Regions from separate parts of the Methylobacterium phyllosphaerae genome, predicted to be linked through region 1. Evidence: riboswitches for the same ligand, from Rfam matches in the RefSeq annotation. Region 1 holds a riboswitch; each other region holds the start of a gene.

Region 1 (4,415 bases):
ACATTGGTGTAGAAGGCGAGTTCCGGGATCGGCCGGTAGACGAGGCCCGCCCGGGGCGAGGCCGCGACCCGTGACTGGTCCACTTGGCTGCGCACCACGCGCTCGCGGAAGCTCTGCTCGAAGATGTCGAGCCGAAGGCCGATCAGCGCCCGCCATTCCGGGCTCAGGACGATCTCGTCCTGCGCATAGAGGCCGGTATTGGTGATGCGCTCGAGATTGTTGCGTGGGATGGTGATCGGCGGCAGCGCCTGTCCGTAGACCGGCGAATAGATGTCGAGGGCGAAGGGGCTCGTGCGGAAGTTCGAGCGCAGATAGACCGTCCGGCTGTCGGTGCTCTCCCGGTCCATGCCGAGGAGGAGCGTGTGGCCGATGCCGCCCGTGTCGAACCGCCCGATCAGGTCGGCCTGACCGACCGCCACGTCCCAGCGATAGTCGCGCACGTTGCGGTCGCGAAAGACGGTGCGGTTGTTGGCGGCGATTCCGCGGATTTCCGCCGATTCCCCTTCCAGATCGCCGGTGTTGAAGTAAGCGGCGAGCCGCATCTGCCAGTTCTCATCGAAGCGATGATCGACGCGGACCTGCAGCGAATTGTTGTTCTGGTAGGTGCTCTGACCGGGCTCGCCGAGGAACCGCGAGAGCGGCAGGAAGCCGAGCTGGCGGTTGAGCGCGATCACGCCGCGGTCGAAGACGATGCGGTTCTTCACGAACTCGGTCTCGACCGTGACGCGTGTGTCCGGCGTGACCTGCCAACTCACCACTGGAGCCACGAGCAGCCGGTCGCTGTCCACGAAGTCGCGGAAGCTGCCGGCCCCCTGTGCGGCGAGATTGAAGCGATAGAGGACCGTCCCGTCCGCGTTCAGGGCACCGCCGGCATCGATGGTACCGCGGGTCAGACCGAACGAATCGACCTGATTGCCGAACTCGACGAACCGTTCGGCGGTGGGTTGCTTGGTGATGAGGTTGACGAGCCCGCCGGGATCGCTGCGTCCCAACAGGGCCGCCCCCGGTCCCTTGAGCACCTCGATGCGTTCGATGTTCTGCGCGTCGGGCGGAGGCGGGGTCCCGCGATTGAGGGGGAAACCGTTCTTGTAGATCTCCGAGGTCGTCACACCACGGATGGCGTAACTGAAGATCGAAAGCCCCCCGAAATTGTTCTGCTGGGCGACGCCGGGCAGATAGTTGAACGCCCGGTCTACGCGGGTGGCGGCGAGGTCGGTGATCGTCTCCCGCGGCGCCACGGAGACGGCCACCGGCACGTCGATCTGCGGAGTGGCGGTGCGCGTGGCGCTGACGGCCGTGCCCGCTCCGTATCCCGGCGTCGGGCCGATCAGGCCGATGGTGCCGCGCCCGGAGGCCGTCGTGCGGCCGGCACCCTCCCCGACCTGCTCGACCGAGAGTTCCTCCAACGTCACGCTCTCCTGCGCCCGCACGTCCTCGATCGGAAGCCCGGCCGAGAGGACAGCGGCGAGCGCCAGCCGCCGACCGCGATGCGGAGTCCGCGGACGACGCGCTGATGGCGCTGAAAACCGCGCAGGCTCGCCGAGAGACGGACGTTCGGAGGTCGCCACCACACACTCGCTGTTGCCGGGTGGAGGCCACGGGGATACGGGCAGCGTCGCCCACGAGACGGCGACACCGCGCGCTCCGCCGGGGCACCCCGCCCGAGGGACGTCATCGTGCCGAAGGCAGGTCTCCTGGCTCACGGGTCAAAGCGCCCGCCGGACCTTCCCAGTGCAAGCACCAGTGGTCATCGGTAGCAGGCGCTCGCCGCTCACAGTTGCGGGGGCAGCTTCGGATTCGCTCCGAAAAGCGCACCGAATTCCCGTCTTAGCTCCGGGCCGGGACCCGAAGAACCTTGGCTGGACGATATTCGCCACCGGCGCGCATCCGGTCAACGGGCCTGACAAACTTTGTAACAGTGTTACGTTACGTGTGGCGCTATGGACACAGTCCGATCCCCGATGGAATGCACGGCTCTCACGTTGCGGTGATGGACCGGATTGGGCTCGGACGACGCGGGTCCGAATGAGATCGGCGGGCCGATGGCGGCTGGATATGCGCTATGCTGAACCGAACGGACGAGCGGTCATCGACGCCTTGTTTCATGCGCCGCTGGGCGCCGAGCGTCTCAGCTGAATGGAAATCCGATGGAACGCTCTTGGCATCGTGTTGCTGACTGCGGAACGCGCGGCCCGAGCTCATGACCCGGCATACGGTCCTTCGGTGACCCGCTCCATCTCAGGGCCGGCCTTGCCGTCCAGCCTTGGATCGCGGCATGCGTCATCGCCGTGGTCGCGGTGGCCCCGTGCCAAAACTTCTCGTTCGGCGCGAACCCGATACCCTGACAGGCTGGCTTTGCACCGGGCAGATGCTCTCGATCGGTTCGGTTCTAAGCCAGCCGGTCAAGTCAGTCATGCATTTGCGGTCGCTCGATCGCCCCTACATCTTCCGCTCGCGATGGATACGCTTCTTCTTCGGAAGTGCCTTGTGACGGCCGATGGTGACCCTGGCTTCCGACACCGTCGGTCCGGCCAGCGCCTTGCCCGGTGTGGGGCCAGCGGCCGTCGCGTCCGCGAACGTCGCGAAGGTCAACAGGGGTAAGGCGGCCAGCGCCGCGCGAAGAGCCCGGATCGTGTGCATTAGCGTTCACTCCTCTGTCTGTGGGCGCCGGGCCGTTTCCGGGGCCGGCCGGATGCGACGAGCGGTCTTCGGTGTGAAGGCGCTCCCCCGGAATCGAGCCGGTCCGACTGCGAAGTGCCGCGCCGATCATGCGCGTGAACCGGTTTGAAGAGGCTTGGGCAGAGACCCATTTAGTCTGACAAGATATCGTCGATCTGCGACGCGCAAGACTGATAAATGGAACACATGCCGCATTTATACCAAATAAATATAAGTTTTAAATCAATATAGGCGCCGTGATCTTGATCAAGTTCAGCAAGCTCTGTCATGCGCGACGGGGCGTTCCGGCTGCGTCAGACGCCTTCGAGCAGTCGGTCGAGGTCGAAGGACGGACGCCGGCCCAGATCCGGCCCATGATCGGTCAGGAACGTCGCGGCGCTCCGGCGTCCCTCATCCCGAAGCATCGTCAGGAATGCCCATTCCGCATTGAGCTTCGAGGACGAGCCCAGCTCGGCGACAACGTCGCTGGCGATGCGGTGCATGCGCATGGCCGCCCATCGTGCGCACTCGGAATTGTCCGTGGGCGCGACCTGCCGCAGCAAGGCCATCATCCGCAGTTCCTTGAGCAGGACCGCGTTGAAGGAGATCTCGTTGAGCCGGTTGAGGATCTCCCGGGCCGAGGTCGGCGCTTGCCTGCGCTCGACCGGATTGACCTGCACGATGATCGTATCGCGCGACTCGCATTCGCGGACCAGGGGGGTGATCGTCGGGTTTCCGGAATAGCCTCCATCCCAGTAGGAGGCACCGTCGATCCAAACCGCCTGGAACAGGGTCGGCAGGCATGCCGAGGCGAGGAGCACGTCGGCCGTGACCTCGGCGTTGCGGAACACCCGGCCCCGGCCCGTATGAACATCCGTCGCGGTGACGAAGAGCTTGATCCGGCTCCGTGCGATGCGCTCGAAATCCAGCCGCGAATCCAGGATCTGTCTGAGCGGATTGAAGTCGTGCGGATTGAGGTCATACGGGGAGAAGACCCGCGCCATCAGGTCCGCGGCCAGATACAGAGGCGCGGAATCGAGCGTCCAGCGGCCCAGTATCACGTCGAGCGGGCTACGCTGCAGCGGGCTGAACCGGGCCGCGCGCGAGACGGCGTCCCAGAAGGCCTGGAGTGCCGCGCGCGCACCGGAGGCGCCGTCCCGCTCGTAGCCGTCGATGAGGACGGCCGCGTTCATGGCACCGGCCGACGTCCCGGAAATGCCGTCGACGCTCAGCCAGGGCTCCTCGAGCAGGCGATCGAGGACCCCCCATGTGAAGGCGCCGTGCGCGCCGCCGCCCTGCAGGGCCAGATCGATCAGGACCGGATCCCGCCCCCGCCTGCCCGCCGTGATCGCCTCATCCGACATGGGACCGCATCCCTCATCCCGTGAGCACCTCTTCCGTCGCCCTGCGGCCATCCCGGACCGCGACCGGCTGCGGAGCAAGAGTGGCGGTCGCCGGCTACTCGGCGACCGCCTCGCCGGAATCGGCCCGATACGGGTCTGACTGCACGCGATTGGCGGCGCCGCGCACCTTGGTGCCGGGCAGGATCTCGAACCGAGGGTCGAACGTCACCATCGTGGCGGCCAGCCGGCTCAGGATGCCGGCGTCGCCCTCGACCTGCGCGGTCCCGTCGGCGATCTGCGCCTCCAGGGTCTTGGCGCCGATCATCGTCTGCTCGAGATCCGACCGGTTGATGGTCAGGGTGAGATCGGGCTTCTCGGCCTGGAACCCCGCGATGTTGGTCAGCGTCGCGTTTT
Region 2 (4,415 bases), 400 kb from region 1:
TGCGATCGGTGCAAGGCATCGAGCTGTCCATCATGATCGATGTTGCGCAGCACCTGCGCCGTGACGTCCGTGGCGAGCTTGACGATCCGCGCGACGCGCCCGTTGCGGTCGAGCACGGGATTGTACGTTGCTTGGATCCAGACGGTACGACCGTCCTTGGCGATGCGCTTGAACTCGTGTGTCTGCGCCTCGCCACGCCGCAGGGCGGCCCAGAACGTGCGGTATGCCTCGCCGTCACGCTCAGCTGCTGGGACGAACAAGGTGTGATGCTGCCCCTTCACCTCCGCAAGGCTGTAGCCCATCAGAACGAGGAACAGGTCGTTGGCGGCGAGAACGGTCCCATCAGGGGCGAACTCGATCCGAGCCCTAGACTTGTCGATAGCCGCCATCAAGGCACGCAGGTTGGCGTCGAAGAGCGGCACCGCAGATGTCTCCACGTGCCACGACGGCACGAGTGCGATGAAAGGGGGAATTTGGTTAAGCGGGCGTCACGCAAGCGATGAGACGCTTGATCGCACCCGCCACAACTTTGCCGCCCCGTATAACAACCAATAGTAGCAATCTAGTGAATGTGGAGGGCAAGCTTCATCTTCGGGTAGATGCCGCACTGGATGACGAACTCGCTGGGCTCCCTGAGGATCAGGCTCGCCAGGTTGCTCGTTCCACCATGCCGGTCGGAAGTGTCATGACAGTCGCTGGATGGCTGCTTTTGGGCGGCGCCGACGGTGGTCCGAGTGGCTGGGTTGGGTCGCTACCGGACTGTCCGCTCGGGGCGGTTTTCCGCCAGCCCGCTTTCGGGTGGCCATGCAGTAAGAGCGGACACTACCAACGCGCCCGTTCAAGACCCACTGCCGAAGGGGGGATGGACCGCTTCTGACGATCCTTCCTTACCATCTAGAAGTAAGCCCGGTTCCTTCGGCGAGCCGGTGCAGGTCGGCGAGGGTGTCGTCGGGCAGGGCCAAGCCCTCGGCGCGGTTCCGCGTTGCGTTGCGGGCCTCGATCTCGCCTGGATAGAAGACCTCATCGAACCCCTGCGCCAGCGGCACGCACTTCAAGTCAGCGATCAGTTGGTCCATGCGCGTGTTGAACTCCGCCAGCGGCTGGATCTGGGCGATGTCGATCGCGATCATCAACTGCCCCGCCCCGCTACGGTGCTCGGTCTGATAGGGGCCGGTCACCCGCGGCCCGAAGGCGCTGCCGGTGAGCACGCCCGAGAGCATGTCCATCATCAGCGCGATGGCGTAGCCCTTGTGCTGGGCCATCGGCAGGATGATCCCGTCGATGGCCGCCGCCGGGTCGGTCGTCGGCCTACCGGCCGCATCGAGGGCCCACCCCTCCGGGATCGGCTGGCCCTTCTGCTTGGCCAGGTAGACCTTGCCCCGCGCCACTCCGGTATTGGCGATGTCCAGCGCCATCGGCGCGTGCGAGCCGGCCGGGCAGGCCCAGGACCACGGGTTTGTGCCCACCGTCTTCTTGCGGCCCCCCCACGGTGCCATCGCCGGGCTGGCGTTGGTCGATAGGAACGCCACGCAACCTTCGCGCGCGGCCATCAGCGTAAAGTAAAGGGCCGTCCCGAAATGCCCGGAGTTGCGTAGGGCGACCGCGCTGACCCCGTGCGCCTTCGCCCGGCGGATCGCCTCCCGCATGGCATGGGCGGTGAGCACCTGCCCCATTCCGTCGTGACCGTCGATCACGGCGAGACCGCCGGCATCGACCACCGTCTCAGGGCGCGCGACCGGAGCGCAAACGCCCGCCTTCAGCCGCGCTGTATACCAGGAGAGCCGCATGACCCCGTGCGATTGGTGCCCCCATAAGTCGGCTTGGACTAGTGTGTCGGCGGCGAGCTGCGCATCGGGCTCCGGCATGCCGGCCGCAGCATAGACCGCGCTGGCGAAGTCCAGCAGCTTGTCGGCGGGAATGCGTGTGGCGCTTGCCATAAGTCGCTCCTGAAATCTCGGCGAGAGAAGCGAGTGTAAATGTCGGCTTTGGGGCAGCGGCCCGATGACGGCTTACCAACCCGAGCCGAAGTTGCCGGAGGGCTGACGGACGGCCGCTTCTGGGAAGTTGCGATGGCGGTCCAGGCGGCTGGATTGGGTCGTTAGGAGCTCGTCCGGTTTTCCGGCGAATCTGCTCCGAAGCGGACCAGCGGCTTTCGGCCACACACAGCCACGCCGACTGGCGTCTCTGAATGGCGGGGTTGAGTGGTTTCCGGCCAATCGGCTTTGAAGCATCAAACCCAAAGAGCGGTCGTTCGACCCATTGCAGGAGCTGGCCAAACGCCAAAGCCGGCGTCACGGCGGCGCTATTACGACGCTCGCGTTGACTCACGAGTTCGTGAGGCTGTAGCTGAGCAGTGACGGTTCCCCTCGGGGATCAAAAGGGAACGCGGTGAGGGTGACAGCCCGATGCCGTGGCTGCCCCCGCAACTGTAAGCGGTGAGTCCTTCACCACCATGTCACTGGGTCAAGCCCCGGGAAGACGGTGCGAGGGCGATGACCCGTGAGCCAGGAGACCTGCCGTCAGCCGTGGTCACACGCGAAACGCGTCGGGCGGGGTGTCCTGGCGGGTGTTGAAGCGCCGCCCGGTGAGGTAGGCGCCGAGGCCTCGTTCGCGGTGACGTGCCACAGCCGTCCCGAGGTCCCAGGCCCGTGTCCCGTCCCGCTCCGCAATGGTGGCTTCGCGCGTCCGTCGCGTCGCTCGCGCTCGCCCTCCAGGGGGTGACCCCAACCACCGCCCAGAGCCCACGAGCCGAGACCGCCCCGGCATCGGTCGTTCTCGACCCGCTCTCGGTCGAGGGTAGCTACACGGCCGCCCCCAAGTACCAGGTCAAGGACCTCTACAGTGGCACTAAGACGGTCACGCCGCGTCTCTCGCTGCCTCAGCAGGTCGACGTCGTGCCTCAAGAGGTCCTGCGGGACACCGCCGCCACGCGCGTCGAGCGCGCCCTCGACTACGTGCCGGGCGTCGGCAAGCAGAACGATTTCGGAGCCCAGAACCTCGCGCTCTACTCAGTGCGCGGCTTCGCCACCCAGGACATCTTCTTCAACGGCTTCAACATCGCCCGCGGATACAATGGCGCGCCGGACACCCAGAACGTGCAGTCCATCGAGGTGCTTAAAGGACCTAGCGGGGCACTTTATGGGCGCAGCGATCCGGGCGGCACCATCAACATCCTCACTAAGCAGCCCGTCGCCTTGCCCTTCGTCGAGATGGGCACGCTGTTCGGAAGTTTCGGCACGGCGCGCACCACCGTCGACGCCGGCGGACCGCTGAACGAGGAGGGCACCGTCCTCTACCGGTTCAACGGCGCGCTCGCCCGGCAGGACAGCTTTCGCGATTTCGTCGACGGCGACCGCGTCCTGGTCGCGCCCGTGGTGAGTTGGTTGATCAGCCCAGATACCAAGCTCACCGTCGAGGCGCAGTACCTTCGCAACCGTCAGACCTTCGACCGCGGGACGGTCGCGGTGAACAACCGCCTGGGCCTCGTCCCGCGCTCGCGATTCTTCGGTGAGCCGGGCGACGACTCGGTGTCAGAAGCCGGGATCCTGCAGATCCGCCTGGATCACGCCTTCAATGCCGACTGGCAGCTCAGGGTTGCCGGCCACTTCAACACCGGCAGCCTGACCGGCCTGCAGACCGGCGCGACCGGCCTCCTCGACGACGGCCGCACCCTGCTGCGCGAGTTCCGCCGGCACGACTTTACCTGGGGCGTGGCCATCGGTCAGGCCGAACTCGTCGGGCACTTCGCCACCGGGCCGTTCGCGCACACCGTGCTGCTCGGCCTTGAGCACGAGCGCTACAACAGCACCGAGAACCTGCTGCGCTCGACGCCGCGGCTCGACCCGTTCGCCATCGACCTGTTCAACCCGGTCTACGGCCAGCCGAAGCCGCCCATCACGCGGCGCTACAGCGCGAGCGAGAACGTCGGGAACACCGCCGTCTACGTGCAGGACCAGATCGCGCTTAGTCCGGAGTGGAAGCTGCTCCTCGGCAACCGGACCGACTTCTACAACCAGACCTTCCGCGACAAGGTCAGCAACGAGCGCACGGAGCAGGACCGGACCGGCTTTTCACCGCGTGCGGGTCTCGTCTACCAGCCGCTCTCCTTCCTCTCGTTCTACGGCAACGTGGCGGCCTCGTTCCGGCCCAATACCGGCTTCGACATCGCGACCCGCCCCTTCGCCCCCGAGACCGGCTTCGGCTACGAGGCCGGGGTCAAGCTCGACCTCTTCACGGGCTTGAGCGTGACGGGAGCGGCCTTCCACATCGAGAAGGAGAATGTCCTCACCACCGACCCGAGGGACTTCTTCTTCCAGATCGCCGCCGGGGCGGTGCGCAGCCAGGGCTTCGACTTGAGCTTCGTCGGACAGGTAACGCCGGAGTTTCGTGTGATCGGGGGCTACGCCTTTATCGAC
Region 3 (4,415 bases), 2.9 Mb from region 1:
TTTCGGCGCAGCGCTCGATCCCGTAGCGCCAGTAATCCAGTCCGCCCAGACAACGGATCACCACGACCTTGGCGTGCGCCACGACGCGTTCGACGTAGAGGTCGACCGACAGCGGATGCCGCAGTTTGGCGAGCTTCGCGAGCCGGAGACTCGGCAGACCGGGCTCTGCGGCGTGGGCCTGACCGACCGCCGCGAGGTCGCTGTCGGTGAACGACAGCACAACCAGATCGCCGGGCTCCTGCCCGAGATCCACCGCCGCCTCACCCTCGTCGAGCGAGACGGTATCGATGCGCACGAGATGCATCGACGGCCCCTAAACCGCGGCCGCGCGCACCGGCGCGCCGCCGTCAGCCGCGCAGGCGCGCGCGGCGGCCGTCATCCCGCGAGGGCCGCAGCGACGGCGCGCTGGTCGAACCCCTTGAGGCCGATCACCACGAGGTTGCCGTCCCGGGCCTCCCCGGACTTCCACGGCCGGTCGAAATGGTGGGCCACGCGCCGGCCGACCCCCTGCACCACGAGGCGCATCGCCTTGCCCTCGACCTCGGCGAAACCCTTGATCCGCAGGACGCCCGGGATCTCGGCTGCCTTCTCGACCCGGGCCGCCAGATCGCCCGCCGTGATCGCGGGGCGGACGGGCAGCGCCACGGTCTCGAAGTCGTCGTGGTCGTGATCCTCGCCCTCGCCGTGATGCGACGGACGGGAATCGAGATCGTCCTCGGCGGCCGCCGCGAGACCGAGCAGCACCCGCGGGTCGATGACGCCGTTCTCGGTCTCCACCACCTTCACGGCCCGGGGCAGGTGGCCTTCCACCTCGGCACGCACCCGAGCGCGGGTCGGGGCATCGATGAGGTCGGCCTTGTTGAGGACCACGAGGTCGGCGCAGAGGAGTTGGTCCTCGAAGACCTCTTCCAGCGGATTGTCGTGATCGACCGATTGGTCCGCGGCCCGCTGGGCGGCCAGTGCCTCCGGATCGTCCGCGAAGACGCCGGCGGCGACGGCCGGGCCGTCGACCACTGCGACGACCCCGTCGACGGTGACCCGCGAGCGGATCGCCGGCCACTGGAACGCCTGAACCAACGGCTTCGGCAGCGCGAGGCCCGAGGTCTCGATCAGGATGTGCTCCGGCGGCTCGGCGCGGCCGAGGAGAGTCTCCAGCGCCGGAACGAAATCGTCCGCGACCGTGCAGCAGATGCAGCCATTCGGCAGCTCGACGATAGCCTCTTCGGTGCAGCCTTCGACCCCGCAGGCGGCGAGGAAGGACTTGTCGAAGCCGACGTCGCCGAACTCGTTGACCAGGATGGCGAGGCGGCGCCCCCTGGCGTTCTCGACCACGTGGCGGACCAGTGTCGTCTTGCCGGCTCCGAGGAAGCCCGTGACGATGGTGCAGGGGATTTTGTTCACGATGGTCATTCCGCGGCCTCCAGGGTGCCGGCGGGGAGCGGGCGGGGTTCAGGGAACGGGGGGATGCGGGCGATCACGCCCTTGCGGAAGGCCTCCGGACGCTCGCGCCAGGGCACGATGCCGTCCGAGGTCGCCGCATAGGCCGCGAGCCCGGCGAGGATGGTCTCCGCCGAGGCGGCCGGATCCATGTCGCCGTAGACGTAGGTCCAGCGGTCGGCCGAGGCGACCGCCACGGTGCAGGGCCGCTTGCAGACCGACAGGCATTCCACCGCCTCGACCCGCAGGTCCGGGGTGCCGGCGCTCCGGGCCTGCAGCGCCTCCAGAAGGCGTGCTCCGGCGCGCGGTCCATCCGGATCGTCATCCGGACGGCGGCAGGTCATGCAGACGTACAGGACGGTCTCAGGCACGGGCCGTTCCCCGTTGCGTGTCGCGGGAAAACGCCTGCCACGCCCAGCCGAGCCCCAACCCGATCAGGATCCAGAAGACGAAGCTGATCGCCAGCGACCGGGCGGCGAACTGTGCGGCCAGCGCGGCCGGAAGCTCCGACGCGGCCTCCGGTGCCTGCGGGGCGCCGACGACGTGGGGGGTTATGATCAGGACGAGGCCACCCAGGATCGTGATCAGAGCACGGCGGATCGTGATCAGGTAGAGCCCCATTCCGGTCGCCGCCGCGGTCATCACCCACCAAGCCTGCCGCGCGGCCAGCGGTGCAGCGGCGCTGCCGGGCAGTTCCGGCGGCAGGCCGAGGCCCGGCGCGAGGGCGACGCTGGCGAAGCCCGCCACCGCGAAGGCGAGACCGACCTGCGGCGTCGGCTCGCGGCCGCAGGCGATCATCACCGCGCCGAGCAGCAGGGCGTAGCCGACGCCGCCGACGAGGGTCGCAAGACCGGTGAAGGCCATCCGCGGCAGTCCGGGGCCGGGCTGCCATTCCGGTGCCGCGGCGGGTGCGGCGTGGTCATGCCCGGCATGGGCGAGCACGATCGGAAGGGCCTTCGCGGCCTGATGCGAGGGTTCCTGCTGCTCGTAGCGCTCGGCCGCGACGATCAGCGGCGAGGTCAGCGTGAGTTCGAGGCCCGTCACAACGGCAGCCGCGAAGAAGCCGGCGGCCAGGGCCGCCGACAGAAGCCGAATGATCATCCCTGCGCCGAGGGCGTCAGTGACAGGGGAAGTTCTGGGTATGGCGGAAGTCGTGCGCCGCGTTGTGGAACGCGATCGCCGGCGAGAAACCCGCCATGAACAGCAGGCCGAGGCCCAGCATGGCCGCGAGCGCGACGGCGACCGGACGCTCCGACGAGCGGGTACCGGCGGCGACGGGGGCGAGGGTCTGAGCGGTCATCGTCGAGTGTCTCCAGCCGCCCCACCGGCGGCATTGCGGGATCCTGTTGCGACGGCAGGTCTCCTGGCTCGCGGCTCGGCGCGCCCACCGCCTTCCCGGATCGCTCCGGTGGCGCTTGGCAGGCGCTCGCCGCTCACAGTTGCGGGGGCAGCCGCGGAATCGGGGCGAAACCCCTCACCGCATTCCCTTTTCACCCCGTTGCCGGGGCACCGTCACCGGCACGTTGTAGACGCATGCCGGCGACGACACAACGGAGCGGCGCCAGATCCGTTCGGATTCCCGTGCGTCCCTTCGCAGGTGGCCGGGCTTGACGTCCGCGCCCCGATGCGGGCACCGCCGCACCGGATGCCCGGCCGGCCCGGCATGGGCGCCTCCGCTCAGTTCTCGGAGACCCGATGGCCCTCGCAGACGATCCGAGCCCGGTCCTCGTCGATCTCGCCACCGGCCGCGCCCCCCGGATCGTACAGGACGAAGGCACCGCCTGGCTCGAGATCGATCTGGACGGTCGCTTTCCGATCCGCGCCATCGCGCTGCGACCCGTACAGGATGCTGTCGCGCCCGAGGTCGGCGATGTGGCCGTCGAGGTCTCGCAGGACGGCGTCACGTGGTCCGCGCCCGACATCGTCGGCTGGACCGCCAAGCCGGGCGCCCTCGTGGCCGCCATCGGCGCCGACGAGCGGGCCTGGGCGCGTCTCGTGCGGATCGCGGTGCCGGATCCGGCGCTCGTCGCAGGCGTCGACATCCGCGCCGATGAAGCCGCCATCGACCTCATCGCCCTGCGGGCGCTGCTCGGGCTCGACATCACGCTCCTGAACGAGAAGCCCGGCGCTAACGTCTACGTCACCTACAATCTCGAAGCCGCGCCTGGCCGCGCTAGCCGCAACCTCGTCGGCCTGTCGCTGTTCGAGAACGGCGCCTTCGGCAACTGCCTCGTGCAGTACATCATCGCGGTCTCGATCGCGAAGGCGCTCAACCTGAAATACATCAAGGTCCCGAAGGTCGACCGCAGCAAGGTGATCTTTCTGACCCAGAGGCTGACCTGCGACGGCATCACGTTCATTCCGCCGGACGAGCCGCTTCCGCCGGACGGCTACTTCCTGTCCGGCTTGTATTTCGATCCGACGCAGTTCGAGCGGGTGACGGCGCTGCAGGGCCCGATCGACTCGCGCGCGATCGTTCAGGATGTGATCCGGCCCCTGTTCAACGGCCTGCCGCGGACATTTGCGGCCAAGCCCGACGATCAGCTCCTGATCCATATCCGGTCGGGCGACATCTTCAGCACCTGGGTCGACCCGCACTATCCGCAGCCGCCCTTCGCCTTCTACCGGATGGTCATCGACCGGCTGCAGGCCGAGGGCCGCATCCGTTCCGTCAAGCTCGTCTTCGAGAACCGGCTGAACCCGGTCATTGCAGAAGTGGAAGCCTATGCGGCGCAGCGCGGCCTGCCCGTAGAGATCCAGAGCGAATCGCTGATCTCTGACGTCGCCGCTCTGGTGAACGGCCGCTACCTCGTCTTCGGGCTCGGAACCTTCGGGCCGGCGATCTGCCACCTCTCGGAGCGCGTCGAGCAGGTGTTCTACTTCGCGTCCAATTGGCCGCAGGGCTTCCAGTCGATTCCCACGATCGGGAAAGTGGTCGAGGTTCGCGATCGCGAAGGCCGGTACATGAAGGTCGGCGA
Region 4 (4,415 bases), 1.8 Mb from region 1:
CACGCCGTAGCGTAGGCGTCCCATGCCGATGTGGAGGCGCTGCGGTGACGTTGATCAGTCTGGCTTGCTTCGTGGCTGGAACGGCCTCTGCCGCGGCGTCTCTCATCAGCGACCGTCTGCGCGTCATTCTTGAAGCTGCGGGTGGCTCCCTGTTTCTGGTCGGCCTTTGCGTGCTCGGCGCAGAGTTGCCGCTGTTCAGATAGGGCCCATTGCAGCCTCCCGGCGGCCTCACTGCATCGAGGCCCGCGACGGCAGGTCCGCCGGAGCTGCCAGGGCTTCCGGCTTGGCGCACCCGCCCCCGAAAGCGCTCAAAAGCCTCATCACCGCTTCCGGGGCACTCGGTGGGCTTATACGAGCCCGTGTGGACCGGACCGGTCCTTCAGAATTTTCCAGCGATGGTTAGACGTACCGCCGTAGGCTCGACCGGGTGAAACACGCGGTCGATCAGCCCCTCGGCGGGCTCGCCGGGCAACCGTGAAACATACGCGTAGGTGATCTGGTCAGACTTGCTGTTCGTCAAGTTCAGTACGTCCAGCGAGACGCTGATGCCGTTGTCGAAATTGTAGCCCACCCGGCCGTTGAACAGCGCGGTCGCCCGCGAGCGGATCGCGTTGTCCTCAATCAGCGGCCGGGGGCCGAAGTAGCGGAAGCGGAGTGATCCGAACCAGCCTAGCGGCTCGCCGAAGGTCACGCCCGCCGACGCGATGGTCGTCGGCGCTTCAGGAACCCGGTTGCCCACCGGGTCGTAGTCCGAGAAGCGAGCGTTCGTGATCGTCAGGTCGCCCTCCAGCGCGAGCCAGGGCGTCACCGCATACCGGTTGGTCCATTCCACGCCGAAGCGGCGGGTCGGGCGGCTCGGCTCCGTAGTGCCGGTATCGCCCTGGAACAGGTTCTCTGAGGCGAAATCGAGCCGGAACAGGGCGAGGCTCGTCTCCAGTCCGGCAATGGACCGGTTGCGCAGGCCGATCTCGTAGCCCGTGGAGGGCACGAGGAAGGGCGAGCGGGTCGTGTTGAACAGCGAGGAGGTCGGATCCACCGTGGCGGTCACGCCGCGCACATCGTTCGAGTGGAAGCCGCCGCCGTAGTTCACGAAGAGTTCGGTGTCGAACCACGGCCCGAGCGTCAGGCCGAGCTTTGGGTTGACGATGCCATCGCGCGCCTTGCCCGAATTGGCCGGCGTGTCCGAGGCGACGCTGGCGTAGTATCCGTCCGCGCGGAAACCGACGCTGGTGCGCAGCCAGTCGGTCCAGCGCACGCGGTTGTCGAAGTAGAAGGCTCCACTTGTCTCCAGCACCCGGTCGTCGAGCACGCCCGAGCGATACTGCCGGTTCGTTGTGTTGAACAGGCCGACGCGGATCGAGTCGGTGCGGGTCTGCACGCCGATCTCGTTTTCCATCGGCCTCCCGAACAGGTCGCCCTGGAAGATGTGCAGGGCCTCGCCGCCGCCGATGATGCGCTGATCGAGCTGGTGGAACTGATCGCCGTTCACCGGATCGTTGAGGAAGTAAGTGAAGTCGTTGAACAGGTTCAATTGGGATCGGATGACGTAGGCCGAGGCCCGCGTCACGCCCGTGTCGTCCGTTGCGCTGAACTTGCCCGAGAGCGAGAAGCGCGAGGTGTCGCCGCCATCGGTCGGGTTGATCGTGCCGTAGCGGCTGATCAGCCCCTCCGTCACAGCGCGCTCTGGGATCTGGTTGGTGGCGGTCCAGCGCGCCGCATAGGCCATGCCGGTGACCGAGAAGCCGTCGAGCGGCGTACCCTGGCTGTAGCGGGCCACGCCGTTGATCTTGCGCAGGGCGTCCGGGACCACCCACGGGCCGTCGTAGACCTGGGCTTCCCCCGCGAGGAGGAGGTTGCCCTCACCGAGTGGTACGGTAGCGATCGAGAGCGCGCGCTTGTAGCCGAAGCTGCCGATGGAGGTCAGGGCGACGTTTTCCGCGGTCGTGTCGAGATAGTCGATCCGCACGGAGCCCGCAGAGGCGAAGTCACCGTCGCGGACGAAATACGGACCCTTGTGGAATTCCACCGCGCCGACGAGTTCCGGGATCAGGAAGTTGATGTCGGCGTAGCCTTGTCCGTGGGCATGGGTTCGCAGGTTGAGCGGCATGCCGTCGAGGAACAGGGCTATGTCGGTGCCGTGGTCGAGGTTGAACCCGCGCAAGAAGAACTGATTGGCCTTGCCCTCGCCGGAGTGCTGCGTGACGATCAGGCCCGGCACCGACTCCAACACCTCGCCGGGGCGCGTCACCGGACGGCTGTTAAGCTGTGCGCCCGTGATGACACCCGAACTGGCGGAAGCCACGGGGGTGCTGATCCCACCGATCCCGGTCGTGCCCCCGACGTAGCCCGCGCTCGCGGCCGGACCGACGCGCGGCGATGCGGCTACGGCTGTGTCGGCGGTGACCGAGATCTCCTCCAGCGTCGTCTCGGTGGTCGCCGCACTCGGCGTGGAGCGGTCCTGAGCTGCGGCCGCCGACGCCAGGGCGGCGAGGCCGACGCCCGACCAGGTCGAGAGCATTCGGATGGTGGGACGACGGGACACGGGAGCCTCGGGCGACGGGAGTGGCACGTCACCGCGAATGAGGTCTCCACGCCCAGCGTCAGCCCGGCGCTTCGACACCCGTCAGGACACCCCGCCCGACGCGTTTCGCGTGTGACCACGACTGACGGCAGGTCTCCTGGCTCGCGGGTCACCGCCCTCGCACCGTCTTCCCGGATGAGGCACATCCAGTGACGCGGTGGTGCTGGGCTCGCCGCTTACAGTTGCGGGGGCAGCCGCGGCTTCAGGGCAAGCCCTTCACCGCGTTCCCTTTTGATCCCCGAAGGGAACCGTCGCTGTCACCATCGGTCGCCTTGTCAGGCCACGTCAAGCCATGAGGAAGATCGGCGACCGCGTGTGGCCTCGCTGTGACAGACGGGGTCCGTAACCTCGCCGTTATCGAACGGTCGCTTCCGCGCATCGAGCCAATTACCGCGTCACACCCATTGCCGAACTTGACCGGACGCGAAGCGACACGGTTTGGCTATAAGAGGCTTGATCACCTGTGGTTCGATCGCCCGATCTAAACCTCGATGGCGGCTCGGAGTTGCTCCGGTCCGAGTCCTGACACGTATACGGCAAGGCCGAGCGCGGCTTGGCGTGACCCATAAGCTCGGCGATAACGCTGCTGTTTACTGTTGTGGTGTGCGTAGAGGCCCGTTGGAGATAAGTTGCGAAGCATCGTCTGAAGCTATGGACATCGACCTGTTTGCTGGGCCCAAGCACCTTCTGGCAAAAGGTGGCAAATCGCTTCACCACGATCCAGCTTCGCTTCCCGTCCGGCCCCGCGGGCGTGAGACCCGAGCATACCCAGCCGTCTGACGAGCGTGCAACGCGCTGCTGCAAGATCGGCCTAGCTGATCCGTGAACTGGTACGACGCGCCGGGCATTCTCCGTTTTCCGTGGGAGATGCGGAACGCTCGCCCCTCTGTGCGCATGTCGGCGGTGCGAAGCTGGCAAAGCTCGCTGATGCGGCAGCCGGTCAGTAAGCCGACCCGCATGAGGTCGAACAGCACCGTCCCCTACCGCTGGCCCATGATCGCCACAGGATCAGCCGTGAGGAGCGTGACAAGCTCATCAGCGGTGTCGGCGCGCTTCGATGGCTCCTGCCTCGATCCGTTCGCGAAGCTACCCTGGCCCTGCCACGGATTGTCGGCGACAAAGCCACGCTTGATGAGCCGCTGCCACATCGAAGAGAGCGCCGCGATCTGTCGATGGACCATGGCCTGAGACGCCCGACTCCGCAGGAGCACGTCGCTGACGAACTCACCCGCGGTGCGTCGATCCACGCCGCGGACGGCATAGTTTGACGGCTGAGTTTGTGCGAACTCCCGGACGGCAAGGGCGTGCTGCATCCGAGATTGCTTGGTCTGGACCCATCGATCTCCTTCAACCAGCGCTCCAGCGTCGTGAGCATTGTGGTCTGGCGCGATGAGCCCCCTGGATGAGCATGATCGCGGCCATCCTTTCGGGTTGTCTTTTGGGGAGAGAATGAGGCGTTGGGTCCGGGCACTCGCGCCCGGTATCGTCGCGGGACCGTCCTGAACCGGTCAGGGCCGCCGCCCGGGCGGGCTGCCAACCCTCCGAAACGGTCTGCGCACCGATCCAGTCCCAGAGCAGCGCCAGCGCGATCCACCGTCGCTGCCGCGCAACAGCCTCGGTGCTCGTGTCGAGAGCCCGGACGAGATGGGTCTGTCCGACCGTGGAGACGAGATGGGCTGGCACCCTGAGTCGCACGGACCAGCGCCCACGACGGCATTGCAGGTGGTCGGCGCGCCGCACCTTTGGCCTCATCCCGTACGGCTACGATGACGCTGTGTCACCAAAGCTGGCCGGACGAAGCGATAAAAGCGCTGCTTTTACAACATCTTAGGGC

Evidence for each region. Region 1 has a riboswitch for cobalamin ahead of MCBMB27_RS25645 (TonB-dependent siderophore receptor). Riboswitches for the same ligand answer to the same signal wherever they lie in the genome.
Region 2: another riboswitch for cobalamin. It lies ahead of MCBMB27_RS27350 (TonB-dependent siderophore receptor); the one in region 1 lies ahead of MCBMB27_RS25645 (TonB-dependent siderophore receptor).
Region 3: another riboswitch for cobalamin. It lies ahead of MCBMB27_RS12150 (CbtB domain-containing protein); the one in region 1 lies ahead of MCBMB27_RS25645 (TonB-dependent siderophore receptor).
Region 4: another riboswitch for cobalamin. It lies ahead of MCBMB27_RS17330 (TonB-dependent receptor); the one in region 1 lies ahead of MCBMB27_RS25645 (TonB-dependent siderophore receptor).

What each region holds. Positions count from the first base shown of each region.
Region 1 covers NZ_CP015367.1:5,599,675-5,604,089, reverse strand. The annotation lists gene MCBMB27_RS25645 (TonB-dependent siderophore receptor) at 1-1,430, opposite strand, end outside; cobalamin riboswitch at 1,667-1,873, opposite strand; gene MCBMB27_RS25640 (hypothetical protein) at 2,440-2,640, opposite strand; gene MCBMB27_RS25635 (patatin-like phospholipase family protein) at 2,973-4,022, opposite strand; gene MCBMB27_RS25630 (alkyl/aryl-sulfatase) at 4,117-4,415, opposite strand, start outside.
Region 2 covers NZ_CP015367.1:5,997,477-6,001,891, reverse strand. The annotation lists gene MCBMB27_RS27360 (methyl-accepting chemotaxis protein) at 1-422, opposite strand, end outside; gene MCBMB27_RS27355 (Ldh family oxidoreductase) at 888-1,937, opposite strand; cobalamin riboswitch at 2,341-2,535, shown strand; gene MCBMB27_RS27350 (TonB-dependent siderophore receptor) at 2,649-4,415, shown strand, end outside.
Region 3 covers NZ_CP015367.1:2,713,086-2,717,500, reverse strand. The annotation lists gene cobN (cobaltochelatase subunit CobN) at 1-304, opposite strand, end outside; gene cobW (cobalamin biosynthesis protein CobW) at 376-1,410, opposite strand; gene MCBMB27_RS12160 (DUF1636 domain-containing protein) at 1,407-1,808, opposite strand; gene MCBMB27_RS12155 (CbtA family protein) at 1,801-2,538, opposite strand; gene MCBMB27_RS12150 (CbtB domain-containing protein) at 2,555-2,737, opposite strand; cobalamin riboswitch at 2,774-2,966, opposite strand; gene MCBMB27_RS12145 (discoidin domain-containing protein) at 3,133-4,415, shown strand, end outside.
Region 4 covers NZ_CP015367.1:3,789,428-3,793,842, reverse strand. The annotation lists gene MCBMB27_RS17330 (TonB-dependent receptor) at 380-2,518, opposite strand; cobalamin riboswitch at 2,652-2,849, opposite strand; gene MCBMB27_RS17320 (hypothetical protein) at 3,562-3,894, opposite strand; gene MCBMB27_RS30995 (DUF6538 domain-containing protein) at 3,929-4,333, opposite strand.